Regions from separate parts of the Proteus mirabilis HI4320 genome, predicted to be linked through region 3. Evidence: predicted binding sites of a transcription regulator. Region 3 holds the regulator's gene; each other region holds the start of a gene.
What was found. The regulator LexA, encoded in region 3, represses DNA repair genes until DNA is damaged. The targets are predictions, from matches to a motif close to TNCTGTATGTACATACAGNA.

Region 1 (10,838 bases), 1.9 Mb from region 3:
TCAACAGTCATTAAAAGAGATCAATCGCAGTATGCAAGGTTTCCAACCTGGCTCACCGGCATACAGTAAAATGGTTGATAATATGCAACGCTTAGATCAAGTGCTCAGAGAGATGCAACCGCTATTGAAGACCTTAAACAATAAGAGCAACGCATTAATTTTTGAAGCACAACAAGGTAAAGATCCTGAACCAAAGAGGGCTGAAAAATAATGAAATATATTATTGGGATCGCGGTATTGATGCTGACGGCTTGTTCAAGTGTGCCTGATAAAGCTTATTATCAATTACCTGATGTTTATCAAGGTGCAAATAATAAGGTTGTTACAACTACTGAGAGCGCAAAGCAAGATCAGATTTGGGTTCAGCCTATCCGTTTATCTGATATGTTAGTTAACACGGGCATTGTCTATCAAACCAGTGATATCAATTATACCGTTGCTAACCAACATTTGTGGATAAACCCGCTTGATCAACAGCTACAGCAAAATCTGGTTGTGGGATTAGCAAAAGAATTCCCTAATCGAGTGGTTTCGACACAACCTATTGAAGATAAACTTGCTAAATTGACTGTCAATGTTAATTATTTTCAAGGTCGATATGACGGCAAAGTGATTATTGCTGGTGATTGGATCTACACTCAAGGCAATAAAGTGATTAGTCAGCCTTTTTCTGTCGCGTTAACACAAACGGAAGATGGCTATCCGGCTCTGGTACGTACGCTAGGGGAAGGATGGCAGAATGTCGTCGCTGAGATCGCAAAAACAATTAAATCACAATATTAATTGTTTTATACAGTAATATAAGAATAACCAATGCCTGACTAAAATCAGGTGTTGGTTTTTTATTCGAGATAACGAGAGAAAAATCTCATGCTGGAATTGATAAAAAAGAAATACCCTACAGCGATTTGTTGGTCTTTCGGGGATAATCCGCAGCTTGCTGATGAACTTGCACAACTTGTCGTTGAAAGAAAAAAACAGCAACATGTAGCTCATTAAGTGGTTTTTTTAGTGATCCAGTCACGCCAACAATTGGTGGTTACAATATTATTTTAAATAGCCATGGGGTTCCTATTTGTGTTATCAGAACACGCTCTTTAACATTGGTACGTTTTTCTGAGGTCACAGAACAGTTAGCGCGTAAAGAAGGTGAGGGTGATCTAAGCTTGTCATATTGGCAACAAGGACATAAAGAATTCTTTATGCGAGAAGGTACCTACTCTCCAGATATGGAATTAATATTTGAAGAATTTGAGTTAATAGAGGTTTTTTAGTTAACAGGCTTCATATTTGTCGATAACTTAAGTTATATCATTAATGTTGCTATGGTTATTTGGCATAAATTTTATTTTTACTACTGTGAATAGTAGAAAATAGGCAATTCTAATAGGATTGTTATATTGACATAAATTGAAAAAAATCGATTATTTATTTACAAGCTATTGTTTTTATTATTTAGGTCAGAAATCGGATCTTTAATATTATTTTTTTATAAAAATAAATAAAAATCAGCTTGTTATGATTTGCTTTATGTCTTTTATTAATAAATACAAATAGATATAAATTATTTAATTATATTAAATATAATTAATTGTAATCTAAGGTGATTTAAATAGGATCCAGCTTAGTATCACAAATATGACAATTATATTAATTTCTTTACTTGCTTAAATCCTCAATAAAGCGTATCAATTTATAGTGGTTGTATGAAAAACAATCATTATCTTTCCGCTTAAACTTAGAACGTGAGGGTTGTCTAAATATGAAAAGACAGAAACGAGATCGTTTAGCTAGAGCATTATCGAAAGGTTACCAAGCCGGTATGCAAGGTCGTTCAAAAGAGCAGTGTCCCTATTTTGCCATTGATGCACGTTCACATTGGCTAGGAGGTTGGCGACAGGCCATGGAAGATCGTCCTGGGCTTGCAAAATAAATAACCCGTCGAGGTGATACTGCGGACACCTGTGTTATCGCAAATATTATCACCAAGATTTAATTGATAATCAAAAGAGGGTTATTTATGCATATTCCTATGAATAACTTGAACATAGGACAATTTGAATATAAATAACAACTGTGAATTGGAAATAAAAAGGTCTACCGCGGTAGGCCTTTTTATGTTGTAAAGTACGGTAGGGCGAAAACTTGCCAAGTACTCTTATCTGAGATACCACCATACCACCATAAAAGAAAAAGCCTAATCTCATCGAAGAGAATAGGCTCTTATCTATCTATGTGTAATATTGACTTAAAATGCTGAGGTATCTTTAAATAAGCCGACTTTTAAATCTTTGGCTTCATAAATCAGTTTACCATCAACATAAACTTCACCGTCAGCGATACCCATAATAAGCTTGCGATTGATAACACGTTTGAAATCAATTTTATAGGTGACTTTTTTGGCTGTTGGTAGAATTTGCCCAGTGAATTTCACTTCACCCACACCCAAAGCTCGGCCTTTACCTTCACCGCCTAACCAACCTAGGTAGAAACCTACCAGTTGCCACATTGCATCAAGCCCTAAACAACCCGGCATAACAGGATCATTGACAAAGTGGCAATCAAAAAACCATAAGTCTGGCTTGATATCGAATTCTGCTTCGATAAAGCCTTTATTATGGGAGCCGCCATCTTCAGTCATTTTAATGATGCGATCCATCATTAGCATATTACCTGAAGGCAGTGGTGGGCCATCTTGGCCAAATAATTCACCACGGCCTGAAGCAATGAGGTCTTCTTTAGAATAAGATTCGCGTTTATCAACCATTGTTTATATAGCCTTTATCAAGTGTAAGGTAACAGAATAGCTTACACTTGTACGCTGAACAACTCCGATCACTTGAAACAGAATTATCTGAATAAGCGCAGGAACCAAGGTAATTTAGGCCTATCCTGATTATTCGCTTGTGTTATTCGATCATGAATAATAGCTAACAAGTGTTCATTTGATTGTGGATTTTCACATTGTTCTTCGTAATAAGGCTGATGTGTTAGCAAAGTAATTGCTTCTGCAACATGGACAACCGGCCAAATATGGAACTTATTTTCTTTGACAGCTTGTATCACGCTATCGTTTAAAACAAGATGTCGCACGTTCGCCAGCGGTATAATAACCCCTTGTGATCCTGTTAATCCTCTTTGCTGACAGATATCAAAAAAGCCTTCAATTTTTTGATTAACACCACCAATAGGTTGTACCTGACCAAATTGATCTACGGCACCGGTTACGGCGATTTGTTGATCAATAGGGTGTTGTGACAATGTACTGATTAGCGCACATAATTCTGCTAGTGAGGCACTATCACCATCTACTTCACCGTAAGATTGTTCAAAAACGACGGAAGCACTAAAAGGTTGTGGCTGATCTAATCGTAATTCAGAATTTAAGTAGGCTTGCATAATCATCATGCCTTTTGCATGGATATTGCCACCTAATTCTGCTTTTCGTTCAATATCGACCAGTTCGCCATCACCAATATGAGCCACACAGGTAATACGAGTTGGCTCGCCAATTAGATCGGGATAACCGGGATAATCTAAGACAGAAAGACCGTTTATTTGGCCTACCATTTCACCTTCAGTGTGAATAGTGACTTGGCCTTGTAATATTTCATCACGGCTTCGTTCTAATAAGTAGCTATGTCGCCATAAACGATTTTCTTGCGCTTTTTTAAGCGCCTCAGCACCAAGATAAGCGTCATGATTAAAACGCATGGCATAACGCAATTGGCGTAATATGAATTCAAGATCGAGAGATAAGATAAGCTGATCTTCATGCTCTCTTGCGCCCTGAGTCAGTAATACTTGCCAAGCATCAGCAGATAATGAAGGAAGACGATATTTTTGGCAAAGTCCATTAACAAAACCACACCATTGGCTCAGGGCGGTTTCATCTTCTAAATACATATCGTATTCATATTCGCCATATAGCGCCGTACTGCTGATATTAGGCTCCATAAACTCAAGCTCTTCTAAGCTTAGGCGATCGCCCACTAAAATAACACGCAAGTGAAGGGGCATGGCTTCAATAGGCAAAGGAAGTGCTTGATGGTCATTCCACACTAACCATTCAAAGCGTTGCTCTTCAACCATCTTTTTCAGTCGGAACCACATTAAAGGTTGTGCTAAGAGCGTTTTAATGGATAAGACTAAAATACCACCATTGACTTTATGCAGCAGTCCTGGGTTAACGAGGAGCTTATCTTTATGATAATAAAATGAACCAAAAAGTTGTTCAGGCTCTATCCATTGGCAACAAGCAATAGATTCTGATGATGAAAATGAACCTTCTACATTATCTTGCCAATAAATTTGATTAGACTCAGCTTGATAGGCACCTACAACAGGATAAGTTTTTATCTCTGCTTGTTGTAATGTATCAGCGAGTGTTTCGAAATAAGCAGTAGAATCTTCTGCTTTTAGCAGCATAAATTGGCCTGCTTCTGCATTATTTAGCCACTGTAAGCTTTCATATAAGCGAGGTTGAACCTCACGAAGTGAAGATGCAGGCAATTGCGATGCTGTTTGAAAGAAAGTTTGGTAGGAGGCGTAATCTGGGCGTAACGCCTGCCATTCTAATTCGTTGTTTTTCAAGGTTACCGTTTTTATTATTGAGTAGTGAACATGGAAGTTAACATAAAGCGTTAATAGCTGGTATCTATCCTGCAATAAGACAGCTATTGACAGTTATATTATGTCTATACTTTTGGCCGGGAATATACGTTGCCATTACTTTTGCTATAACCTATTAAATTGAATGTATTGTTTTATTATAGCGACGCACGATTCTATCACAACGTGGTTAGAAAACTATCCCTTCTGACATTTGTCGGTGGTAGGTAACAAAAACTACTTATCTTTTTTGGTGATAATTTAAGCAAAAATATTCGGTTTAAGGCAGTTTTTTGGCAAAATTGTTGATATGCTAGTATGTAGTTACGTTGTCACGGTGATTTGTATGAAATATCAACAGTTAGAAAATCTAGAATGTGGCTGGAAGTGGGCTTATTTGGTAAAAAAACATCGCGAAGGTGAATTAATCACCCGTTATGTTGAAAAGAGCGCTGCCGATGAAGTGGTTGAGCAACTATTACGCCTTGAATCTCAACCATTAAAAGTCCTTGAATGGATCAACTTACATATGAACCCTGAGTTATCGAATAGAATGAAGCAAACTATTCGTGCTCGAAGAAAGCGTTATTTTAATGCTGAACATCAGCATACGCGTAAAAAATCTATCGATTTAACTTTTAAGGTTTGGCAACGCCTATCAGCACTATCTCAGCGCCGAGGTTTGACATTATCAGAAACGATTGTCCAGCTTATCGAAGATGCGGAGCGAAAAGAGCAGTATGCACTAAAAGTACATAACCTAAAAGATGGCCTAATTGAGTTACTAGAACGAGACAAACAGAAAAAAGAGTAGATGACAATAGCGTTGTTTATTATCGAGAGATCATCAGTATAGCGTTAACTTAAGAGGTATAGAGAATATCTCTGCTAATCATTTAAAGTCATCATCAAAAGAAAAACCCTGCCGAAGCAGGGTTTTTTTAGAATTCATTACAGTAGATTTCTCTACTATTTGAATTATTGACCAGGTTGAACAACAACTTCAGTTGTACCTTGGATTTCGATTTCTACACGACGGTCTGGCGCTAAGCAATCGATCAGAGCTGCACGAGCTTTGATGTTGTCACAAGTGTTGCCAGTTACTGGGTTTTCTTTACCACGACCTTCTGCAGAGATGCTGTTTGCAGGAATACCTTTAGATACTAGGTAATCAACTACAGATTGAGCACGTTTTTCTGACAGAGGCAGGTTGTAGTTTTGAGAACCGATACGGTCAGTGTAACCGATAACTACGACACGACCTTGAGTTGGGTCGATGTTAGCTAATTCGTTGTACAGACCATTCAGTGCTTCTTGACCTTCAGCTTTCAGAGAAGATTTGTTGTAGTTGAACAGAACGTCTGAACGCAGAGTAAAGGTTTTGTTCTCAACAACTGGAGCTGGAGCAACTACTGGAGCTGGCTCAACAACTGGAGCTGGAGTTTCTTGGTTGAAACGGTAAGCAACACCAACACTCAGCATACCATTGTCTGGACGAGCGTTCAGAGTACCTTTATCACCGATGTTGTTGATCCACTGATACTCAAGACGAGTAGCAATGTTAGGAGTGATCGCGTATTCAGTACCTAATGCGAATACTGGAGAAACGCCAGTATCATTTTCAGAGAAACGTTTTTGAGTTCCTGCTGAAGTTGCATTAATAGTTGCAGTTGAATCTGCACGCCATACCATACCACCTAAACGTGTATAAACGTCTAAGTCATCCATTACTGGATAGCTTAATTTAGTGGTTAATTGGATACCTTGAGCTTTGAATGCACCGTTGTTGTATGAACCTTTATAAGCCATACGACCTAACCAGTCATAACCCAGTTCAAAACCTAAGTATTGGTTGTACTGATAACCAGCAAATGCACCAGCACCAATTTGGTCTTTGTGTGTGCTACCGTTACCGATATTCACGCCGTCCCAATTGTTACCAGTACTTTGATACTGAGACCAACCTAATTTACCACCGGTATACCAAGTATTGTCTTTTGGAGCTGCTTGCGCTGCAGTTGCGAAAGCTGCCACTGCCACTGCTAATGCGATAGCTGTCTTTTTCATTTTACGCCTCGTTATCATCCAAGTTAGGCATTTGGCTTTAAGCCTTATTATTTGCCCTTGGTTAAATTATTGTTAGGAATTCGATGCTTTCATCAAATGATGATCCCCAAAAACGGGATTTAAAGCATAACCTTAACGATATAAAGTCTACAATGAACTTAAAAAGTTACAAGTATCCCTTTAAAATTCGACTTAAAATTTTAAAAAGATCGGCCGTTATTCACAATAAGAATTATTCTATATTTTTGTTAAATTTCTTGTAACCATATGATTTAAGTTACAATTGATTATGACTTATCTTAAATGATAATGTTGCGTTATGAGTATTAGGAAAACTCTTAAATTTCACTAATGGTAGTGATTTGAATGAATTTTTATCGAGTTTAAATGTCGTTTAGAGGAATTATTGTTTTCTATTTGGATATGATTACTGTTTTGTTGTCGCATGATAAAACCTAACGCTTTACCGATGCTGGCAGCATATTCTAATCTTTTCATCTCTTCTGACGATATTTCTGGTAACCAACCTAATACTACACTGTAGTTTCCACTTAGTAGCGCTTTCTCCATTAATTCCACAGTATTAATTGAATCAACATGATTGAGTTGAATGATTTTATTCAGGGGTAAGCCGGTTTCTTTTAACCAACTACGATTTAATTTTTGTTGTGGACTTAACCACAGTAACCAACGTGATTCATGGCTATACTGTTTTAACAGAGGTAGTAAGATGTGGTTAATCATCAAGGGATTTTGGTAAAGCAGTTCACTTACCATGCCTTGTCTATTATCGGGCATTGTTGTTGTAATTGCATCGGAGGCCATAGAGAGAGGTAATACCTCAGTAGAGATCTCTTGGAAAAGGCCATTTTGTCTTGCCAAAGATGATGTTGAGAGTTTCATATTTACCTCGTTCAATATGTACTGTATGTATATACAGTATACCTGAGTTTCACTTAAATCAAGATCAATTTTTTGAAAGTTGCTCTCAAAATTTATGTAAATTCATATTTTTGAGCGGGTAACTATTGGCAAAAAAAGGACATTTATTTATTGTCTTAACCATCAAGAATACAGTCATATATTTGAATTTTAAGATAAAAAATATTTTTTGTGGTTTGGAGATCTGATGTCAATTTTACCTGAGCAAAGGAAGGCTCATTTATTATCGCGCGTAGCGGAATATGGAAAGTTAAGTAAGAAGTCTCAATTCGGCGGTTATAGCTTAATGGTTGATGAGGTTATCTTTGCGATTACTGCTGATAATGAATTTTATTTAAAAGGGAGTGGTTTTGTTGAAACACTCTATAAAGCAAACAACATGGATGCATACGTCTATCTAAAAAAAGGTATCCCCATTACATTGCGCTATTATCGTATTACGCAAGCAATATGGCATAATAGCGCTAAGCTCAATCAATATATCGATTTTGCATATCACTATAGTACTCAGGAGTTTTTAGGGCAGCAAAAGCAGCCTCGTCGTATCAAAGATTTACCCAATTTGGGCATAGCATTAGAGAAAAAGCTGAATCAAGTTGGGATTAACCGTATCGAGGAATTACGTACGATCGGTGCGAAGGCATGTTATTTAAAACTGATTGCGCAACCTAAGCAAGGAAATAGCGACTTATTGCTTGCGTTAGCAGGTGCTATTGTTGGCTGTCATCGGTCTGTGTTACCTAATCAATTAAAAATGGAATTGTTAAATTGGTATAAAGAGTTATCCGTTAAATCCTATTAAACTACAGTACTCGGACTTGAGTACATTAGAATGAACAGGAATAACGGAATAAGAGCAAACTTAAGCCAATAGAGTCTGTTATTTTCTCTAAGGTTCTAATAGAAATTAGAGAAAATAACTTTTTATCCATCAAGCTGTAGCTAATTTATCTTTATCGTTTTGCCATTCTGTTTGCTCAATTAGCTCAATGCAATTGACAATTTGTGGCAATAAATCCAGTAACAAGCGTATTTGCGTTAACACTAATTGAATACGGGCGTTATCTGAACTTGGTTGTGCATTAACACGTGCGATAAGTTGATCGTGAGATTGTATAAAATCATTATCTTGTGGTTTTTTACGTCTCAACGCTGAATCAATATAACAGACAGTATCATTAAGCAGGGTGAGTACCGCTTCATCTTCAATTTTGCAACGATGAACACCTAACGCTGAAATATAGCTCAGTAAAGTATGATTTAAACACAGTAATTTAAATGCTTCTTCTTGAGAGGTTTGAAAGCTTTTAGGCTCTGATGACATATTAGAAATTAAAGATGCTAACTCACCATCACTGCTATGTGCATTACGGCGTGCAATACGATAATTAACGCTATTATCTCTTCCTTGATAATACTGAATGAGGATCGCATCAAGATAGTAGCAGTTATTGGTCATGGTTTTTTGGATGAGCAATGGCAACTGACGGAACTTCCAATCCGGCCAAATAAAACTGACTGCGAACCAGGCAATGGCACATCCAATTAACGTATCAATGATCCGCGGTAGTGCGACATCATAGCCTTCACCTAATAAATTAAAACTCAATAAAACGAGTAGGGTAATAAACAAAGTGGCATGAGCGTATTGTACGGTTCGGAAAGCAAAAAAGAGCGTACCTGTCACAACAATAAGCACTAATTGACCTTCGATGGAAGGCACAAAATAGAGAATAGGGAAACCAATTAAAATACCAATAATAGTGCCACTGACCCGTAATGTTAATCGTCTACGTGTCGCATTATAGTTAGGCTGACAGACAAACAAACTGGTTAATAAAATCCAGTATCCTCGATGCAAATCAAAAAACTGGATGATCACATAACCTATACATAAGACAAGTGACATTCGTACCGCATGTCTAAATAGGGCTGATTTTGGTGTTAAGTGACCCTTTATTCTTAGCACGATATCTCGCCACCCAGTAAGCCCTTCATCAGATAACTGAGTTTCTTCTTTTTGGTCATGAGAGATTTGATATTGCTCTGTACTAATACTTTTTAATAAAGCATCGATGCCCTGTAAGTTTTGTAATAAATTATAGAGTGGCGCAATAATTTGTGGATCAGAAGTACTGTTTTTTACATTATTAAGTGCATTTTCTAAATGAGTGATTGCACGTTCAAAATGAGGATTATGTTGGTACTTTTTATGCCAAAGAATAGATTGAGCGACTTGTTCGCAGGCTCTTGCTTGCATTGACAGTAAGCGCTGAAAGCGGAAAAGGACATCACTGTGGCGTAATCTATCACTCAGTAATTGATATTGAATATGAGAAGAGCTGGCCCGTTCATGAATATCTTGAGCCACAAAGTAATAATGCAATGTGAAACGACTGCTACGCTGGCCCCTATCACCTTTTAAACGGCTTAGTAATGTTAGTTTAGTTTGGCTCATTGCCTCAATTAACTGATTATTAGCCAATGCCAAGTTATACAGTAATTGCTGTTGATCACCTTCAATATCGGGATCAAATAATGCGGCCTTGGCTTCTAGATAAGCGGAAAGCTGCTGATAATAACGCGTAAGGCTATCTTGAACGGGACGAATAGGGAAAAGTAGGTGACCAATTAAGGTAAGCAAATTATACCAAATTGCGCCTAAAAGGAGCCAAATAGGTTGTTCATGCCATTCTGGGAAAATCGGCATACCTAACATGGTATAAATAGCGATTAATAGCGCACCAAAGGCGATGGTAGCATAACGCTGACCCAAGGCGCCTAATAAAATAAACCCCCAAGTGGAGATAGCAAGACCACAAAAGAATAAAATAGGGTAAGGGTAGAGTAATCCGATAGATGTTGATGCTAATAAGAAACAACATAAGGTGATCACAAGGTTTCTTAAGCGGCCCACAAGCCTATCATCTAAGTCAGTTAATGCGGCTGCGACAACACCTAATGTAAGAGGTATAGTATATTTTGGTTCTTGTCCTAAAGCCCATGGAAATAAAGTCGTTCCCGTAAGTGCGATTATTATGCGAATATAATATAAAAAGTGGCTATTATAGATAAATCGGCGGGCGCCATTAAACAAATTGAACACAAAAAGCCCTTAAATAAACAAGATGGAGATAATTACCTCTTAGAATATAGGGTTTATTACAGATAAAAAAGAGTTTAACGACAGACTATTTGTTATTTATTGTAGGAATTAC
Region 2 (10,838 bases), 1.7 Mb from region 3:
GTCGTATGGGTGATCTTTATCGTTTAATGCAAACCATCGATATTGTGCCAGAAACTTTCAATAGCACACGTTGGGCCGCTGATATCCATATTACCCCAGACGGTCGTTTCCTCTATGCCAGTGAACGTTCGGAAAGCTTGATTAGTGTAATGGCAGTTTCAGAAGCAGGGGATCATCTACAACCTGTAGGTCATTATACAACACAGACACAACCACGCGGTTTTAATCTTGATAATACAGGAAATTATCTCATTTCTTGCGGTCAGAAATCTGATTTTGTCTCTGTTTCTCGTATTGATAGGCAAACCGGCGCATTAACGGAATTAGCTTGTTATCCAGTCGGAAAAGGGGCGATGTGGGTCACTGTAGTCACCAAATAAGTATTGCTTGCTCTCTAGCGGTAGATGATGCCGCTAGAGATATTAAAACAAAATAATTAATTGGTAAGATTAACTGCTTTCTCAATTGCTTGAGTGAGTTTAGTGAGCTTTTCAGGTGATATAATATAAGGAGGCATAATATAAATCAGTTGACCAAAAGGTCGTATCCAAACCCCTTCATCGACAAAGTATTTCTGTAGTTTAGCCATATTGACTGGCTCAACCATTTCTACGACACCAATAGCACCAAGTACCCGCACATCTTTAACGCTTTTTGCTTGCTTTAAGGGTAACAATTCGGTTTTAAGTTGATCTTCAATTTGAGCGACTTGATTAACCCAGTGACCTTGCTCTAATAGTGATAAACTAGCATTCGCCACCGCACAGGCAAGAGGATTCCCCATATAGGTAGGGCCATGCATAAAGCAACCTGCATCACCTTGGCTGATAGTATCGGCAATATGGCGTGTAGTTAACGTGGCGGATAGCGTCATATAACCACCTGTTAATGCTTTACCTACACACATAATATCGGGGGAGATCCCCGCGTGTTCACAAGCAAATAATTTACCGGTTCTGCCAAATCCAGTGGCGATTTCATCGGCAATTAATAACACATTAAATTCATCACATAACGCTCGAGCTTGTGTTAAATACTCTGGGTGGTATATGCGCATACCACCAGCCCCTTGGACGATTGGCTCTAGCATCACAGCGGCAATATGTTGATGATGTTGCGCTAATGTGGTGCGTAAATCGTCTATATCAGTAGCGTCCCACGGTTGATAAAATCCGGTTTTTGGCGCTTCGACAAACAGATGATTCGGCAGGTAGCCTTTGTAGAGACTATGCATCGAATTGTCAGGATCACACACCGACATCGCACCAAAAGTATCACCATGATAACCGCGTTTTAATGCCACAATGCGCTGGCGTTTTTCACCTTTTGCCTGCCAATATTGCAATGCCATTTTTATCGCCACTTCAACCGCTACAGAGCCTGAATCAGCGAGGAAAATACACTCTAGTGGGGCGGGAGTGATAGCCAATAGTTTTCGACATAGAGCAACCGCTGAGGGATGGGTGATACCACCAAACATCACATGGGACATTGCTGCTAGTTGTTCTGTTACCGCCGTATTGAGTTCAGGGTGGTTATAGCCGTGGATCGCAGCCCACCATGAAGACATACCATCAATTAATTGTTTGCCATTCGCTAAAGTGAGTTCAACCCCTTTTGCACTTACGATTGGATAAGCCGGTAATGGGTTACTCATCGAGGTATAAGGGTGCCAAATATGGCGTAAATCAAAAGCAATATCATCGGGTGTCATTTTACTTTCCAGTTAATAATGTAAACCTAGTGTGATCAATTTTAGTTGACATGATAACCCTATTATTTAAACTGGCAATCACTTTTGAACAGGAGAATGTATTGTGAGTACGTTAAAACGTTGGACATTAAAAGAAGCTAGGGCACTGTTTGATATGCCATTTTTAGATTTGGTTTTTCAAGCGCAACAAGTGCATCGTCAACATTTTGATCCTTCACAAATTCAAGTCAGCACCTTACTGTCGATAAAAACAGGCGCTTGTCCTGAAGATTGTAAATATTGTGCCCAAAGTGCGCGCTATAAAACAGGGTTAGAAAAAGAGCGCTTAATGGAAGTACAACAAGTGATTGAATCAGCCAAAAAAGCAAAAGCAGCTGGTTCAACCCGTTTTTGTATGGGCGCGGCTTGGCGTAATCCACATGAGCGTGATATGCCTTATCTTGAGCAGATGGTCAAAGAAGTGAAAGCGCTAGGTATGGAAACCTGTATGACATTGGGTAAGCTTGATGATTCACAAGCCTCACGCTTAGCACAAGCCGGACTGGATTTTTATAACCATAATCTTGATACATCACCTGAGTTTTACGGCAGCATTATTACCACCCGGACATATCAAGACCGTTTAGATACCTTAGATAAAGTACGTAATGCTGGCATTAAAGTGTGCTCTGGAGGCATTTTAGGTTTAGGGGAAGAGGTCAAAGATAGAGCCGCTATGTTAGTGCAATTAGCTAACTTACCGCAACCGCCGGAAAGTGTACCTATCAATATGTTAGCCAAAATTAAAGGTACGCCACTGGCTGATAATGAAGATGTCGATCCCTTTGATTTTATTCGGACTATTGCTGTTGCTCGTATTATGATGCCTCGCTCTTATGTGCGACTTTCAGCAGGGCGTGAACAAATGAGTGAACAAACGCAAGCATTCTGTTTTATGGCTGGCGCAAACTCCATTTTTTATGGTTGCAAATTATTAACGACCACGAATCCCACTGAAGATAAAGATCACCAATTATTCCGTAAGCTTGGTTTAAATCCTGAAAGATTATCTGTCTCAATGGGCGATCAGCAACAAGAAGACGTGTTGCTACAAGCTGTTGCTGAAAAAGACACCGAACAATTTTATAACGCGGCACTGTAATGAGTTGGCAAAACTATCTAGATAAGCGACTTAATGAGCGTAGAAATACGCCATTATGGCGAAAAAGACAGGTGATCCAGCATAGCAATGGACGCTATTTAACCACACTGTCTGGTGATAAATATGTTAATTTTTCTGGTAACGATTATTTAGGGATAAGCCAACATCCTGATGTTATTCAAGCATGGCAACGTGGTGCGAATGAATATGGTGTAGGGAGTGGGGGATCGGGTCATATTACCGGTTTTACACAGGCCCATCAGCAGTTAGAGCAACAACTCGCTGACTGGTTAGGGTACGATCATGCGCTATTATTTTCTTCAGGTTATAGTGCTAATCAAGGTGTTATTGCGACATTACTTGAAAAAGAAGATGCCATCATTGCCGATAAACTTTGTCATGCTTCATTAATGGAAGCGGCTATCTTATCACCGGCGAGTTTATGGCGCTTTTTGCATAATTCTGCGCCATCTCTATCTCAGCGGCTTCATAAAACCTCTGCGAATAAAAGCTTAGTCGTGACAGAAGGGGTTTTTAGCATGGATGGTGATAAAGCGCCATTAGCGGCTATGGCAGAAATAAGTCAACAGCATCAGGCGTGGTTAATGGTTGATGATGCGCATGGTATTGGCGTGTTAGGTAAAGAAGGTAAAGGGAGTTGCCATGAAGCAGGGATTAAACCTGAGTTATTAATAGCGACTTTTGGTAAAGCCTTTGGCATTAGTGGTGCGGCTGTACTGTGTAATAAGGCGACTGCTGAGTTTTTCGAACAATATTCACGTCACTTAATTTATAGTACCTCAATGCCCCCCGCACAAGCCGTTGCTTTACATGCAGCGTTAAAAGTTATTAAACAAGATGATGAAGGACGAGAATATCTTCAACAACTTATTAGCTTTTTCCGTCAAGGTGTCTCATCACTTCCAGTCACATTATTACCTTCACAAACAGCCATTCAACCGTTAATTATTGGTGATGAACTACGCTGTCAACAACTTTCAGACTATTTACAACGTGAAGGTTTCTGGGTAAAAGCGATCTTTCCACCGACTGTACCCCCTCACAGCGCACGTTTACGCATTACTTTAACGACTCGTCACCAAATTTCCGACATTGCGATGTTAATCGAGCTTCTTCATGGTTTCTTCAATCAAAACAGATAAACAGCAGATAGCCCAGTGTTTTAGTAAAGCGGCTAGCCATTATGATCATCATGCCTCTATTCAACGTTATAGTGGTGATAAATTGATGTATTTAGCTCGCCACCAAGCTGGGGATAGGGTGCTAGATGCGGGGTGTGGCACTGGGTATTTCAGTCAAAAATGGCGACAACAAGGACGATTTGTTATCGCACTTGATTTATCTCATGCCATGTTACAAGTGGCGAGACAACAACAACGGGCTAATTGTTATTTACAAAGTGATATTGAGCACTGTGCGATCACCCCCCACAGCATAGATATCGTTTTTAGCAATTTAGCTATGCAGTGGTGTGATGATCTTGCCATTGCGGTAAATAGCTTAATGAGTGTCGTCAATCCACAAGGGGCGCTCTATTTTTCTACGTTAGCAACATCAACGTTACAAGAGGTACGAGATGCTTGGCAGTTTCTTGATAACCACCAACATGTTAACCCGTTCCTCTCTTACCAACAGATTGAACAAGCCTGTAGTGGTTTTCAATATCAATTTGTGACTGAAAAGGTGACAGAACAATATGCATCATTGCCTGAGCTTTTTACCTCATTAAAAGGGGTAGGCGCGAATTTTGTGCAAGGAGAACGGCCAAAAGGATTAATGACACGCCAAAAACTGCGTCAATTAGAGCAAGTTTGGCGCAAAACAGACTCTGGTAAATATTTACTTACTTATGAACTCGTTATAGGAAAGATTTCTCATGGCTAAAACATGGTTTTTAACAGGAACAGATACCGAAGTCGGTAAAACCGTCGTAAGTAGTGCATTATTACAATGCGCTACACAACAAGGATATCAAACGGCGGGTTATAAACCTGTTGCATCTGGCAGCGAATGGTTACCTGAAGGTTTACGTAATAGTGATGCATTAACGTTACAACAGTTTAGTAGCGTCCCTTTGGCTTATCAGCAAGTGAATCCCTATTGCTTTGAAACCCCCACATCACCTCATATTGTGAGCGAAGAAACAAAACAACCTATTGATTTTCAGGTTATGTCCAAGGGGTTATCTTATCTGCAACAACGCGCAGATTGGGTATTAGTTGAAGGTGCTGGGGGATGGTTTACGCCACTATCAGCAAACCAATTCTTTGCAGATTGGGTGATTGAAGAAAAATTACCGGTTATTTTAACGGTGGGTATTAAATTAGGTTGTATTAATCATGCATTATTAACGCAACAAGCTATTTGGCAATCAGGGTTGACTTTAGCGGGTTGGGTAGCAAATGAAGTAGAGCCTGCCGGGCGGTATCAACAGCAGTATTTAGCTACTTTAATGGCGCATATTAAAGCACCACTTTTAGGTAAAATTCCTTATTTAACACAAGACGTTAAACAACATAATTTTACCTCTTATCTTGATCTCTCTTATCTCAAATCACATTGATACATCATCATTGAGTCAATTTTAACAGCTTATTTTCATGTATAAAAAAATAAAAAAATTATTTTTTTTGCTAAATATTAGGGTTATTTTTAATAAGAAAAAAAGCTGTAACCTACCGTGGTATAAGCACTTTGTTCAGTTATCCACTATTCCTGTGGATAACCTTGTGTATTACCATAATAAAAATACGCCAAATATAGAGAATACAAGGCATTGCTAAAGATTGGTGTTATTCTCAACTTTTATTTTTTATTGTTTATTATTAATAAGTTAAATAAAATCAATAGTGCGAAAGCGTCAACTCACTCTCAGTGATTTATCCCTAAAATAAGGGGTTGATTTTTTAAAAAACTTTTTGATTAAAATCTGGGGATAACTTAAATCCGTTATTCAGATTATTTTTTGTAAGATAGAGATTGAAGCTGGATTTTTATCCAGTATCATAAGGAGTGTCTGCGAGGAGATAAGAATATGAGCAAAGTTTTTAAACTGCATTCAGAATTTAAACCCGGTGGTGATCAACCTACTGCTATCGCTTCATTATGTGAAGGGTTAGAAGATGGACTTGCTCACCAAACCTTATTAGGGGTAACCGGATCAGGTAAAACCTTCACTATTGCCAATGTGATAGCTAACCTAAATCGTCCTACTATGGTATTAGCGCCAAACAAAACGCTAGCTGCACAGCTTTATAGTGAAATGAAAGAGTTTTTCCCTGAAAATGCGGTGGAATACTTTGTCTCTTATTATGACTACTATCAACCTGAAGCCTATGTGCCAAGCTCCGATACCTTTATTGAAAAAGACGCCTCTGTTAACGAACATATTGAACAAATGCGTCTATCGGCTACAAAGGCTCTCTTAGAGCGTAAAGACGTTATTGTGGTCTCTTCAGTTTCAGCTATTTATGGTTTGGGTGATCCTGATAGCTATTTAAAAATGATGCTACATTTAAGCAATGGCATGATTATTGACCAACGTGCGATTTTACGCCGACTTGCTGATTTGCAATATACCCGCAATGATCAGGCTTTTCAGCGCGGTACTTTCCGAGTCCGTGGTGAAGTGATCGATATCTTTCCTGCTGAATCTGATGACTACGCTTTACGTGTTGAATTATTTGATGAAGAGGTTGAGCGTTTATCGCTATTTGATCCTCTCACAGGGCAAATTCATTACAATGTGCCACGTTTCACCGTCTATCCTAAAACCCACTATGTTACGCCGCGCGAGCGTATTCTGGATGCGATGGAAAAAATCAAACAGGAGCTAGCTGAAAGACGTAAGGTGCTATTAGCCAATGACAAATTGGTTGAAGAGCAGCGAGTTACCCAGCGTACTCAATTTGATTTAGAAATGATGAATGAATTGGGGTATTGCTCAGGTATTGAAAACTACTCCCGCTATCTTTCTGGCCGTGGGCCTGGTGAGCCACCACCAACGCTATTTGATTATTTGCCTGCTGATGGGTTATTAGTGATTGACGAATCACACGTCACTATTCCGCAAATTGGCGGCATGTATAAAGGCGACCGCTCACGTAAAGAGACGTTAGTGGAATATGGCTTCCGGTTGCCTTCTGCGTTGGATAACCGACCATTGCGTTTTGAAGAGTTTGAAGCATTAGCACCACAAACCATTTATGTCTCAGCAACACCGGGCAAATATGAGCTAGAAAAATCAGGTAATGACATTGTAGAACAGGTGGTTAGACCTACAGGCTTACTTGATCCGGTGGTTGAAGTTCGCCCTGTTGCCACACAGGTTGATGATTTATTATCAGAAATACGTATACGAGCAGCTAAAAATGAACGTGTATTAGTGACAACATTAACAAAACGTATGGCGGAAGATCTGACCGAATATCTTGAAGAGCATGGTGAACGGGTACGTTATTTGCACTCAGATATTGATACCGTCGAGCGGGTTGAAATTATCCGAGATTTACGTCTAGGTGAATTTGATGTGCTGGTGGGGATAAACTTACTTCGTGAAGGGTTAGATATGCCCGAAGTCTCTCTTGTGGCGATTTTAGATGCAGATAAAGAGGGATTCTTACGTTCAGAACGTTCGCTTATTCAGACGATTGGTCGTGCTGCTCGTAACCTTGAAGGTAAAGCTATTTTATATGGCGATAAAATAACAGATTCTATGGCGAAAGCCATTGGTGAGACAGAACGTCGTCGGGAAAAACAGCAACAATTTAACCTTGAACATGGCATTGTGCCAAAAGGCTTGAATAAGAAAATTGGTGATATTCTTAAGATTGGTCAACCGACTCAAGGCCGTAATAAGAAAGGACATAAAGCGGTTGATACTCATGAAGATTATCCATTACTTTCTACGGCTGAATTAGAAAAAGAAATTCAGCGCTTAGAAACGGAAATGTATCAACATGCTAAAGATCTTGAATTTGAAAAAGCGGCTCAAACACGGGATAAATTACAAACTTTGCGTGCGCAATTTATTGCTAATTCTTAATAAGAACATTTAAGTAGATTAGCTTACAGGGGGCGTTATAACGTTTATAACGCTCTTTTTTGTTATTTCTTTATCACTTTTTATTTATTTTGTTATTCCCTTCCTGGCAATCAACTGTTTAAATATTACAACTAACAAACAGTCAATGATTTACAAAGATAAAAAAGACATTAAGGATAGTGAATGAGTGGTTATGTGTATGCAGGGTTTCCAAGCTCTGTAGGAGTCATTATTGGTGTTTTTTTCCTCGTGGTACTTTTTAAGTGGTTACGCAACTTTGCCGTGCAAGACAATAAATTATCAACCTCTGCAATGCCAGCAACAACTGATCCAGAGTCTGCGTTATCTACTCCAACAACGGAAGGTTCAGTAAATCAGCTATTACCTAATGAATGGGGATTATATGTTGCAGCCCCTTATGCTGTCATGAATGAATGGGCATATAACGAATATAATCAAGGTAAAGATGATGGTGGGCTATCAGCGGCTTGGGGAGTTAATGATCGGTGGGATTTAATCTACCAATTATTTTGGTTGCTGACTCAAGGTCATACCAATGACTTTTACCAGTTACGTGACCAGATTTTGAATGGCAAAGAAGAAGATATTCAATCATTAAAAAACGATATTTTATTATCTGATTTAACTGAAAATGATAAAAATGAACGTTTATGGCAAATCGATATGATGAACACCAATCGAATGAATATCCAAAATGTAAAATATCTTATTTGGGATCTTTGTCGTTTTAACAAGCTTTGCTTAGAAGGCTGCCAACAAGGTTATATTACCCAGCAAGAAGCACAAACATGGTCATTAATGAGTGCATCAATGCTACGTCGTATTTATGATGGTTGGGAAGATATGTGGCAAAACTTTATTGCTACTCGTTGGTTATGGGCAAGTGGTGATCAAAATTGGGCATCATCACATCAAACATTTTCCGATGTCGTACAAAATATACTCAAAGCAGAAAATACCTTAGCGACAGAAGAAAACTGGGTAATGGAGCTACCCCCATTAGATTTAATGTCTTTTACACGAGCCGTAGCTGGATTAGGTTTTATGAAAAATGATGTGCCTATGACACTGGCTGAAATAGAAGAAATGATCAGCGAACGCATTACTTTAAAAACACTTAATAGCTAATTGTCTATTTGTAAAACAAAATTACACAGTTAAAGTAAGAAAATAATCTAATAAAGACTAATTAACCGCACTGAGATAGATAATGATTTTAGTGCGGTTTTTTGATTGGTATAACGATTAACTCGCTGTACAAGCGGTATTACGTTGACCTAATTGCTGAAGTGTTAATTCAATAGCTTTACTTAATAGGTGCCTATCATGACGGTAAGGAATATCTTTCGCCTCTAATTGCGCTTGAACAATTAATCGTCCTTTCATTGATTCATATTGTGTTTCTGGACTAATAATCACAGCATCAATAGTTTGTAAGCCAATATAGGTTTCCATCATGGCGATTTTATCTGACATCGTCATACTTGCAGCCGCAGGGCTAAGCTCTTTACCTAAATTACCAATATAAATAGTAGTGGCACTGCTACGACGTAATGCTTTAGCTAAATCAGGTAGCAACAATAAAGGCATCAAACTGGTAAAAAAACTGCCCGGGCCAATTAAAATTAAATCAGCTTGCTCAATGGCTTCAATGGCTTCTCGTGTGGTGGTGACGTCTGGATAGAGTTTTAATTGACGAGGCATCCTCGGTAAATTATCTACATTGACCTCGCCATAGATTTCATTTCCTTCATCATCAATGGCCATTAAATCAACCGCTTGTTCTGACATAGGAATAAGATGAGCATTGACTCTAAGTAGACCGCGGATAAGATTAATTGCTTCTAATGGGCGAACGCTTAAGTTATCTAAGGCCTTTAGCATAAGATTACCTAAGTTGTGTCCAGCAAGCTCTCCCGTGCCTGAGAAACGGTATTCAAACATCGCAGAAGCAACGGAAGGCTCTGTGATTAATTGATTAATACAATTGCGCATATCTCCCCACGCGATACCGCCTTCGTCTTTACGAATACGTCCCGTGGAGCCACCATTATCTGTTGTCGTGACAATCCCCGTAAGGCGAGTTCCTAAATAGGAGAGTGCTGAAAGCACACGTCCAAGGCCATGACCTCCACCAAGGGCTACAACACGATCTAAATCACTTAGCGTGCGATTTCGCATAATTGTCTTACTCACTTTTAAAAATTTGCCGCTAATTTATCACAATTATAATTTAAGCCTATGATCACGGCGTGATTTCATCACATTCTTAATCTTGAATGAGTATCGATTGCTGGTTATTTAGACAAATAAAAGGGAAGAGTAAGGGGGAGTGTAAATAGAATAAAAATAAAAAAAGTGTTGTAAGTCGTTGTATTATAAATTATATAACGAAAACAATATTCGCTTTTTATTAAATAAACAGGTAAAATCCACACATAAAATATTGGTATAAGAACCTGTTAAAAACAGGTAAAGATTAACTCCTAGCCTTAACATCTAAGTCAACAAGCTTTATCCAAAGGATATGATGTTCTGGCCGTGACTAACTAAGTCACCAGGGTGCACGGTAGAAATGCCCGCATCTCCCGAATTTGGAAAGGTGTTATTATGCAACAACTTGTTGATGCGTTTTCCCGCAAATTTTTCTATTTACGTCTATCAATCACAGACGTGTGTAATTTCCGTTGCACTTACTGCTTACCTAATGGCTACAAGCCAAATGGTCATAAGTCCTTTCTATCACTGGATGAAATCCGCCGACTGACTCACTCTTTTGCTGAATTAGGCACAGAAAAAATCCGTTTAACGGGTGGTGAGCCTACGATGCGTCGAGATTTTACCGATATTATCGCGACTATTAATGAAAACCCTGCCATTAAAAAGATTGCTGTGAC
Region 3 (10,838 bases):
TTGATCCGTAATATGCCATCATCAGCACAGCAAATTAGACGTTGGCGACAAAGCTCACTAATCAGTGTATTAACCACATCAGGTAACTCCTCTTTTTCATAGCGAATAAACAACTCAGCTTTGATAAGAGGGAAAATTAATTCTACCTGTTTCATTAAGTCATCACGGTGTATACGCTCGTGATGCAAGACAATGCTCGCAATTAATGATGGTGTAACCATTAAGTGAATGGTGTTATTGCGATAATAAGTCATCAATACGGCACTTTCACGAGGCAATATAATAATATCACCAAGACTATCCTGCTCAACTTGGAATTTATCTGTTTGCAAGGCGTGTGCTAATAATGTTTCTGAGCTTTTATCGGGGACAACCATATCTGATGAGTAAGGCACATTACGCAGTAACTGTAGATAACAATCTATTTGCTCTAATAATTGTTCTTTAGTTAATGCTCGCTGACGGGACGCTAGCAACGCCGTAGAGACAAGGTTAATCGCATTAATCGAAGCGGCATTATTAATATTGACCATAATATTATCCGCTAACGCACTAACTGCAGGATTTAACCAGCTTGGACGTTGTGGCTCAATGGGATCAATATCATCGCGCCAGTCAGGCACTGCCTGATTAAGGTATTGTGATAGCGAAATAGGTTCACCAAAATTGACATAGCCTTGACCAAGGTTACGTAGTTTACGCAATCCTCTGATCATCTGCATAAAACCTTCTTTCTCTTTTGTCGCACCACGCAACTCTTTGGCATAAGTGGCAACTTCCATGACATGCTCATAGCCAATATAAATGGGAACGATGGAAATAGGGCGTGTCTCACCACGTAACATGGCTTGCACGGTCATTGACAGCGTCCCTGTTTTAGGATCTAACAGTCGACCTGTACGGGAGCGTCCACCTTCAACAAAATATTCAATAGAGTAGCCTCGAGAGAATAATTCACCTAAATATTCCCGGAAGATGGTTGAATAAAGTTTATTTCCTTTAAAGGTTCGACGAATAAAGAAAGCCCCTAAATGGCGGAAAATCGGTCCTGCTGGCCAGAAATTAAGGTTAATACCCGCAGCAATATGTGGGGGAACCAATCCTTGATGATAAAGTACATAGGAAAGCAATAAGTAGTCCATATGACTACGGTGACAAGGTACGTAGACAATTTCATGTCCATCTTGCGCAAGTTGGCGCACACGTTCTGCATTAAAAACGTTGATACCTTGATAGAGCTTATTCCATGTCCAGCTTAATACACGATCAGTCATTCGTACCGCTTCATAAGAGAAATTAGCGGCGATCTCTTCCATGATATCAGTGGCATTTTTACGTGCTTTATCAAGCGTAATTTTTTTCGCTTTTGCTTCATCTTCAATGGCTTTTTCAATGGCTTTGGATGCCAATAGTTTATTGAAGAGATCTTGGCGTGCAGGTAGTTTTGGGCCAACTGCTGCTAAACGCTGACGTGAAAAGTGAATACGTGCCACACGCGCAAGTTTTCGAGCAATGCTGGTATCGGTTCCATGTTCATTCGCCATTTGGCGCATGGATACGGTCGGCGAGAAACGGACAAAACTATCTCGACCTAGCCAGAGGATGGCAATAAATTTTTGGATCCCATTTAATAAGCGCAAATGGGGGACACCATTATGACCTTCTCGACCCGGTGAGCGACCGAACATCACTGAAGCAGGTAACATTTCAATATCAAGATGCGGATTGTTACGATGAGCATCAAGATAAGCATGGAATGTTTTCACTGAATCTTTACGCGGATCGGGAGAGTAGTAACGGAATACTCTAGGACCATCGTCAATAAAGACGTAGGCTGGCAGTTTGGTTCCGTTAATTTCTATGGGTTGCAGAGGATCTGGCAAGCCAAGAGATAAACATTGCTGACGTAATGTCAGTAAGTCTGCTTTAGAGTGATAAGGCAGAACATAAAGGAAAGATCGCGACGTATCTAAGCCTAACTCAGTGATAGGATCAGTCGGAACTCGTTTACTTTTTACCAACAATTTCAGTGGTAAATTCAATGTGTTATAATATAGTTTACGCCAAGCTGACATAAATAGTTGTAGCCTCTTATTAGCAATACTTCGAAAGCATAACAGAAAGTCTTTCGTAGATCTGTGGTGCTGTGACAATATTAATAGAGAAAAGTGGCAAAATAATCGTTTGTTTTCGATAGAGTTTATTATGGCTAATCAAAATAAAGGTCTTACCCGAATCATTAAAGCTGGTGGCTATTCATATCAGGGCTTACGCGCCGCTTGGATCAATGAAGCCGCTTTTAGACAAGAAGCTATTGTGACCTTAATAGCAATTATCCTTGCATTTTTTATCGATGTCAGTGTTCTAGAGCGCATTTTATTGATTGGTTCAGTCGTCCTTGTCGTTATTTTAGAACTGGTCAATAGTGCTATAGAAGCTGTCGTCGATCGCATTGGTACAGAACGTCATGAATTATCAGGACGAGCAAAGGATATGGGATCAGCTGCCGTTCTCGTCGCTATTATATTGGGATTATTTACTTGGGGAACCATTCTTTGGCATCATTTTTTTGCATAAAGTAAAAAAAATCGACAATTGTCGAAAAATAATGCAAAGATGCGTGTTTTATATGCATTTGTAGTTCCCAATCGGCATATACCTGTATATACTCACAGTCTGACTGTATAAACAAACAGGGGGCGGAATGAAAGCATTAACTGCAAGGCAGCAGCAGGTTTACGATTTGGTTCGTGATCACATTTCGCAAACGGGTATGCCACCAACACGGGCGGAAATCGCTTCCCAACTTGGTTTTCGCTCACCTAATGCGGCAGAAGAGCATTTAAAAGCACTTGCTCGCAAAGGCGTGATAGAAATTGTCTCTGGTGCATCTAGAGGTATCCGTTTGCTACTTGAAGAAGAGCCTGAAGGCTTACCATTAATTGGACGAGTTGCAGCCGGTGAACCACTTTTAGCGCAAGAGCATATCGAAAGCCATTATCAAGTTGATCCTATGCTTTTTAAACCGAGCGCAGATTTTTTACTGCGTGTTAATGGTATGTCGATGAAAGATATCGGTATTATGGATGGCGATCTACTTGCTGTGCATAAAACACAAGATGTCCATAATGGCCAAGTGATTGTCGCACGTATTGAAGATGAAGTAACTGTAAAACGATTTAAGAAAGTCGGTAGTAAGATAGAACTGCACGCAGAAAATCCAGAGTTTTCACCTATTATCGTTGATTTACGTGAGCAGAGCTTTACTGTGGAAGGATTAGCAGTAGGGGTTATCCGTAACGGCGAATGGCTGTAATTTGTATCTAATTCATTCAATACAAATTATTGTACCAGATGCGCCGAAACCTCGTCCTCCAGTTCATCAGGGCGGGGAGAACGTCAAAAAGATGCAGATGATGTGTAAAAACATAAAATCATCTGCATTTTCTGTTTTTAATTTATACAAAAAAACATATGTTCCGCTGACTTTTATCTTTTATCTGCTTAACGAGGCTTATAGTCACCGGTTTTTTTCTGCTTAAGATTATCATCCATACTATGATCATGGTGACAACCTTCCGGATGTGTACAGGCTTGGGCTTCATGGCACTGAGCGCACAGCCCATGAATTTCAATCACACTATGGCGTAAATGAAAGCCATTATCTTTAGCGAGTGTGGTGATCGCCCCTTCAATTTTATGGCTACTTTTTTCTGTGACTGATAAGCAACGATCACAAATTAACATCACCGATGTATGCTCAGCATCATCAAAATGATGACAAAGCACATAGCTATTGGTGGATTCTATTTTGTGAATAAAACCTTGTTCAAGTAGAAATTCCAATCCACGATATACGGTAGGTGGTTTAGCTTGAGGCTCTACTTGGCGTAATAAATCTAATAAATCATAAGCGCTGATTGCGGTAGGTTGTTGCATGATCAGACGCAATACTGCCAGACGTTGTGAAGTCAGGCGAACACCTCGTTTCTGGCAGATCTTTTCTGCCTGAGCGAGCAATTTCTCTTCATTCATAGGATAGGATGCTCTCAGACGTGATTAATTGCGATGATCTTACCATATTTTTTTTGAGCAAACCTTTGTGGAAAGTGGGATTTTGAGAAAATAACGCTATAAATTGTCATTATCAGTAAATCAAATCTAACCATGGTGAAAGGGGCTAATACTCATTCACAAGACTTACCTTAACGCCAATGATGAACGAGTAATAGTCAATGGGAAATAGACAATGGGAAATAGACAAGGTGTGACAATATGATTGGCAAATGCGGGATAAGCATGAAACAAAGAAAAGCCCGTTAATGGTATAACAGGCTTTAGCGTTTGATGTTATATGACTTAGAAGATAAGGTGAGTTCTTAAGTAACCGTCAGAACGGAATATCGTCATCAAAGTCCATTGGTGGTTCATTACTTGGCGCTGGTGCCGCTGCGGGTTGTTGTGCTGGGCGAGATGGTGCGCCACCACTAAACTGTTGTGATGCTTGTGGTTGCTGAGGTTGACCCCAACCGCCTTGGCCTTGTGAAGGTGCATTATCTTGACCACCACGGCCACCTAACATCTGCATTGTGCCACCGATATTCACCACAACTTCAGTGCTGTAGCGATCTTGACCACTTTGATCTTGCCATTTACGTGTTTGTAATTGACCTTCAATATAAACTTGTGAACCTTTACGCAGATACTCGCCAGCAATTTCTGCTAGTTTGCCGAAAATGACCACACGGTGCCATTCGGTTTTCTCTTTCATTTCACCGGTTTGTTTGTCGCGCCAGCTTTCTGAAGTTGCTAGTGTCAGATTTGCCACTGCACCACCACTTGGCATATAACGGATTTCTGGATCCTGCCCTAAATTACCGATAAGAATAACTTTGTTAACGCCTCTGCTCGCCATGTGAGGTACTCCTGCGAAAGTAAATTTTTTGAAATCATAAGCGATGAAGTTTATCACGTAAGCTAAAATTTGAATATGATGAGTAATGAATTTCTCCATTGAGAACAGGATCGACATTTTATTGTCTTAATATGGCAAATTTTCATTATCATTCAGTTTCAATATATATACTGTATATCCATTCAGCTAGTTTTGTGTCATAATTATCCGATTCTTTCTTTTTCGGCGACTCACTTAATCCGGGATATATTCATGGATAAAATCGAAGTACGGGGCGCTCGCACCCATAACCTAAAAAATATCAATTTGGTCATTCCTCGCGATAAACTTATTGTTATTACGGGACTTTCTGGCTCAGGTAAATCCTCTTTAGCCTTTGATACGCTTTATGCGGAAGGCCAACGGCGTTACGTTGAATCGCTTTCAGCTTATGCTCGTCAGTTCCTTTCCTTAATGGAAAAGCCTGATGTTGATCATATTGAAGGGTTATCGCCCGCTATTTCGATTGAGCAGAAATCGACATCACATAACCCGCGCTCAACGGTCGGCACCATTACCGAGATCCACGATTACCTACGTCTATTATTTGCACGTGTGGGTGAACCGCGCTGTCCTGATCATGATATCCCTTTAGCGGCTCAAACGGTAAGCCAAATGGTGGATAATGTTTTAGCGCAACCTGAAGGTAAACGCTTAATGTTATTGGCGCCAATCGTAAAAGAGCGCAAAGGTGAGCATGTAAAATTACTCAATAATCTTGCTGCACAAGGCTATATTCGTGCTCGTATCGATGGTGAAGTGTGTGATTTATCAGATCCCCCTACCTTGGAGTTACAGAAAAAGCACACCATTGAAGTGGTCATTGATCGCTTTAAAGTTCGTGACGATCTGGCTCAACGTTTAGCGGAATCTTTTGAAACCGCATTAGAGCTTTCTGGCGGTACTGCTGTTATCTCTGATATGGACGATAGCAGTGCTGAAGATATTGTTTTTTCTGCAAACTTTGCCTGTCCTATTTGTGGTTATAGCATGAGTGAACTAGAGCCACGGTTATTCTCTTTTAATAACCCCGCAGGTGCGTGTCCTACTTGTGATGGTTTAGGTGTTCAACAATTTTTCGATCCTGATTTGGTGATCCAGAATCGAGAAATTTCTCTGGCCGGTGGTGCGATTAAAGGGTGGGATCGGCGCAATTTTTACTATTTCCAAATGTTGCGCTCATTAGGCGAGCACTATCATTTTGATGTTGAAGCCCCCTTTGACTCATTACCCGACAAGATCCAGAAAGTGATTTTATCCGGTTCAGGTAAAGAAAATATTGAATTTAAATACACCAATGATCGAGGGGATGTTGTGGTCCGCCATCATCCTTTTGAAGGGGTATTAAATAATATGGAGCGCCGCTATCGTGAAACAGAATCGAGTGCGGTGCGTGAAGAGTTAGCTAAATATATTAGCAATCGTCCTTGTGCCTCTTGTGGAGGTACTCGCTTACGTCGCGAAGCTCGCCATGTGTATGTTGAAAATACCACGTTACCTGAAATTGCGGATTACAGTATTGGTCATGCGATGAGCTTTTTCCAAAATCTAAAACTCAGTGGTCAGCGAGCGAAGATTGCCGAAAAAGTATTAAAAGAGATTGGTGACAGATTAAAATTCTTGGTCAATGTGGGATTAAATTACCTCACTCTTTCTCGTTCAGCGGAGACATTATCAGGCGGCGAAGCGCAGCGTATTCGCCTAGCAAGCCAAATTGGTGCTGGATTAGTTGGGGTAATGTATGTACTTGATGAGCCTTCAATTGGTTTGCATCAACGCGATAACGATCGCCTACTGGAAACCTTGATCCACTTGCGTGATTTAGGTAACACGGTGATCGTCGTTGAGCATGATGAAGACGCTATCCGTGCCGCTGATCATATTATTGATATTGGGCCGGGTGCTGGCGTTCATGGTGGTGAGATAGTCGCTCAGGGTACACTGGAAGATATTGTTAATAATCCCAACTCATTAACCGGTAAATTCTTAAGTGGCGAACGCCGTATTGCTATCCCTGAAAAGCGTGTTCCTGTTGATCGCGAAAAAATGCTCACTATTTTAGGGGCGAAAGGTAATAACCTAAAAAACGTTAATTTAAAAATACCTGTTGGTTTATTTACTTGTATTACCGGTGTATCTGGCTCGGGTAAATCAACCTTAATTAATGATACGTTATTCCCCATTGCCCAACGTCAATTAAATGGCGCCACTAATAGCGTGCCAGCACCTTATTTAGACGTTGAGGGATTAGAGCATTTTGATAAAGTGATTGATATTAACCAAAGTCCTATCGGTCGTACGCCACGTTCCAACCCTGCGACTTATACCGGAGTATTTACCCCGATCCGTGAACTTTTTGCTGGTGTACCAGAATCACGAACTCGCGGTTATACGCCGGGGCGCTTTAGTTTTAATGTGAAGGGGGGGCGTTGCGAAGCTTGCCAAGGCGATGGTGTATTAAAAGTTGAAATGCACTTTTTACCTGATGTGTATGTGCCTTGTGATCAGTGTAAAGGGCAACGTTATAATCGTGAAACCCTTGAGATTAAATATAAAGGGAAAAATATTCACGAAGCGCTAGATATGACAATCGAAGAAGCAAGAGAGTTTTTTGATGCGGTGCCTGCATTAGCGCGTAAGCTACAAACATTGATTGATGTGGGACTCTCTTATATTCGTTTAGGACAATCTGCCACTACGTTATCGGGTGGTGAAGCACAACGGGTTAAATTAGCCAAAGAGTTGTCAAAACGGGGTACAGGCCAAACCCTCTATATTTTGGATGAACCGACCACGGGTTTACACTTTGCCGATATTGAGTTACTTCTTGATGTGCTCCATCAGTTGCGTGATCAGGGTAATACGATTGTGGTGATTGAGCATAATCTCGATGTGATCAAAACCGCTGACTGGATCGTTGATTTAGGGCCTGAAGGGGGCAGTGGGGGTGGTCAGATCTTGATATCCGGTACGCCAGAGCAAGTTGCTGACTTTGAAGGCTCCCACACGGCAAGGTTTTTGAAACCAATTTTAGAGCGCGGTTATTAATAGCACTCGGTTTACGCACTTCTTGTCTAAACGCTACAAATTTTGTTTGTAGCGTTTTTCTTTATAAAAAGGAATTTGATATTTTATTAGAGAAATTAATTCTATTAGATAAAACTATTCTTTTTTCGTCAGTCACGCTGATAGCCGCTTTTTATATAATTAACACTCTTTTTATAAAAAAAAGAATAAATAGTTAATTCTGCTGTTTTATTACATTATTTTAACTAAATACGAGATAACAAAGCTAAATAGAAAGGATTATCATAGTATATCGTGATGCATAGCACAGTTTATTCATGGATTTGTTTCATTTGTTATACTTGACTATTATTGTATAACAATAGTGATATTTTGTTATATTTCAAAGTGTTATGTAAATCAAAAGGTTGCCGTAGGGGGAAGGTTATTATTTACTGTTCCCTTTGAACAGATAATCCTACTTTTCTCCTTGTGAGAGAATTATTTCCCAAAACGTTTTCAGCTATCACGATTTATAACAACTTTTTTCTCCGCAATATTTCCTATCATTTACCCATAATAAAAATACCTGCAAAAAGTAAGGCTATTAGGTCATCGCAAAGTTAGATAGTTCTTTTTACCCCCAAAATTCGTTTTGCTATTAACAATTACAATATAAAAAGTGAGTACTAATATGGAAACGGCTTCCTCAAAAACAGAGACAACAAGCTATCCCGCAACTAGTGCTGGCGCTCGCCGAGCAGGTATGACAGAAGAACAATGGCGTGCAGCAATTAAATTTGACGGCAATGATGTGGGCTGGGTTATCATGAGTATCGGTATGGCTATCGGTGCAGGGATTGTTTTTTTACCTGTACAGGTTGGCTTAATGGGATTGTGGGTTTTCTTACTTTCCTCCGTGATTGGTTACCCCGCAATGTACCTTTTCCAACGCCTATTTATTAATACGTTGGCTGAATCTCCTGAGTGTAAAGACTACCCAAGCGTTATCACCGGTTATCTCGGTAAAAACTGGGGTATTTTATTAGGTGCACTCTATTTTGTGATGTTAGTGATTTGGATGTTTGTCTATTCCACAGCTATCACGAATGACAGTGCTTCTTATCTACAAACTTTTGGTGTGACTGACAGTTTATTATCAGAAAATCCATTCTATGGTCTGATTTTAATCTGTGCGTTAGTGGCTATTTCTTCTCGTGGTGAACAATTACTGTTTAAGCTATCAAGCTTTATGGTAATGACAAAACTACTGGTTGTTGCGGCATTAGGTCTTTCAATGATTGGTATGTGGCATCTGTATAATGTTGGCGCATTACCCCCTGCCGGACGTTTAATTAAAGAAGCCATTATCACACTACCTTTTACATTAACTTCTATTTTGTTTATCCAAACATTAAGCCCAATGGTTATCTCTTATCGTAGTCGTAACCAAAATCGTGAAGTAGCGCGTCATAAAGCATTACGTGCAATGAATATCGCTTTCGGTGTGTTGTTCTGTACGGTGTTTTTCTATGCAATCTCCTTCACATTAGCAATGGGACATGATGAAGCAGTAAAAGCTTATGAGCAAAATATCTCTGCATTAGCGATTGCGGCAAAATTCTTCCCTGGCGGTTGGGTAACCGTAGTGAGTGTAATGTTGAATATTTTCGCAGTAATGACCGCATTCTTTGGTGTCTATCTCGGTTTCCGTGAAGCCACACAAGGGATTGTGATGAATATTCTGCAGCGCATGATGCCCGTTGAAAAAATCAATGAAAAATGGGTACAAAACGGCATTATGATCTTTGCTGTGCTGTTAGCTTGGGGCGCCATTATTCTCAATGCACCAGTACTGAGCTTTACCTCAATTTGTAGTCCTATCTTTGGTATGGTCGGTTGTCTTATCCCTGCATACCTAGTGTACAAAGTACCGATGTTACATAAATACAAAGGCGCATCACTTTATCTGATTATCTTTACGGGTCTGCTACTTTGTGTTTCTCCGTTCTTGGCATTCTCATAGTCGTCAACTGCGGTTCGAGTTAGCTGTTATTAAAAACGATATTAATCCAAGGTGTTAGATTATGAGCCAGAACAATAATTCTCATTTATGGTCGCAGTTTATTCGTCAATTACGTGAAGGTGTTAAGCCAGCAGTAGGTTGCACTGAGCCGATTTCATTGGCATTAGCTGCGGCAAAAGCAACCGCGTTATTAGCTGAGCCTGTTGTTGGTATTGAAGCGTGGGTTTCGCCTAATTTAATGAAAAACGGAATGGGCGTAACAGTACCAGGAACGGGAATGGCGGGATTGCCCATCGCGGCTGCATTAGGGGCGACAGGGGGCAATCCGGATGCTGGCCTTGAAGTATTACTTACAGTATCACCACAAGCTATCGCTCAGGCTAAGACATTGGTTGCTGAAGGAAAAGTGACGGTTGGCGTGAAAACGCCATGTAGTGATGTACTCTACTCCGAAGCAAAAGTATATGGTCAGTCAGGTTATGCCATTGTCAGTATTGCTAAAGAGCATACCCATGTTGTGCGCTGTGAGTGTAATGGCAAAGTTGTTTTTGAGGATGATAAAACGAGTTTGACTCATGCCGGGGATAGCGTAGAAGAAAAGCCTTTTGCGACGGTTTGTGCTGAAGATATTTATCGCTTTGCACTCAATGTACCTATAGATCAAGTCGCCTTTATGCTTGATGCGGCTTATCTAAATGGTGCTTTATCAGAAGAAGGGCTAAAAAATAGTTATGGATTGGCGATAGGGCGGACGCTGGTTTCACAGCAAGAGAATGGCTTATTAGGTAAGGATTTACTGAGTGAAATCATGATAAGAACGTCTGCCGCTTCAGATGCACGTATGGGGGGCGC

Region 1: the regulator LexA is predicted to act here: its motif matches at 7,601-7,620, upstream of sulA (SOS-induced cell division inhibitor SulA).
Region 2: the regulator LexA is predicted to act here: its motif matches at 5,860-5,879, upstream of uvrB (excinuclease ABC subunit UvrB).

The regions. Positions count from the first base shown of each region.
Region 1 is NC_010554.1:867,747-878,584, forward strand. Features, by position in the region: gene pqiB (intermembrane transport protein PqiB) at 1-211, shown strand, start outside; gene pqiC (membrane integrity-associated transporter subunit PqiC) at 211-783, shown strand; partial or broken gene PMI_RS03830 (ASCH domain-containing protein) at 871-1,274, shown strand; gene rmf (ribosome modulation factor) at 1,763-1,933, shown strand; gene fabA (bifunctional 3-hydroxydecanoyl-ACP dehydratase/trans-2-decenoyl-ACP isomerase) at 2,249-2,767, opposite strand; gene PMI_RS03845 (AAA family ATPase) at 2,851-4,593, opposite strand; gene matP (macrodomain Ter protein MatP) at 4,958-5,425, shown strand; gene ompA (porin OmpA) at 5,590-6,678, opposite strand; gene sulA (SOS-induced cell division inhibitor SulA) at 7,027-7,581, opposite strand; gene PMI_RS03865 (TfoX/Sxy family DNA transformation protein) at 7,808-8,422, shown strand; gene yccS (YccS family putative transporter) at 8,552-10,726, opposite strand.
Region 2 is NC_010554.1:653,257-664,094, forward strand. Features, by position in the region: gene pgl (6-phosphogluconolactonase) at 1-380, shown strand, start outside; gene bioA (adenosylmethionine--8-amino-7-oxononanoate transaminase) at 437-1,714, opposite strand; gene bioB (biotin synthase BioB) at 1,818-2,855, shown strand; gene bioF (8-amino-7-oxononanoate synthase) at 2,855-4,018, shown strand; gene bioC (malonyl-ACP O-methyltransferase BioC) at 3,993-4,760, shown strand; gene bioD (dethiobiotin synthase) at 4,753-5,439, shown strand; gene uvrB (excinuclease ABC subunit UvrB) at 5,911-7,920, shown strand; gene PMI_RS02995 (DUF1266 domain-containing protein) at 8,104-9,069, shown strand; gene PMI_RS03000 (gluconeogenesis factor YvcK family protein) at 9,187-10,122, opposite strand; molybdenum cofactor riboswitch at 10,413-10,562, shown strand; gene moaA (GTP 3',8-cyclase MoaA) at 10,552-10,838, shown strand, end outside.
Region 3 is NC_010554.1:2,998,335-3,009,172, reverse strand. Features, by position in the region: gene plsB (glycerol-3-phosphate 1-O-acyltransferase PlsB) at 1-2,075, opposite strand, end outside; gene PMI_RS13555 (diacylglycerol kinase) at 2,206-2,577, shown strand; gene lexA (transcriptional repressor LexA) at 2,705-3,316, shown strand; gene zur (zinc uptake transcriptional repressor Zur) at 3,505-4,035, opposite strand; gene ssb1 (single-stranded DNA-binding protein SSB1) at 4,391-4,915, opposite strand; gene uvrA (excinuclease ABC subunit UvrA) at 5,168-8,002, shown strand; gene PMI_RS13530 (SLC5/6 family protein) at 8,655-9,986, shown strand; gene PMI_RS13525 (L-cysteine desulfidase family protein) at 10,048-10,838, shown strand, end outside.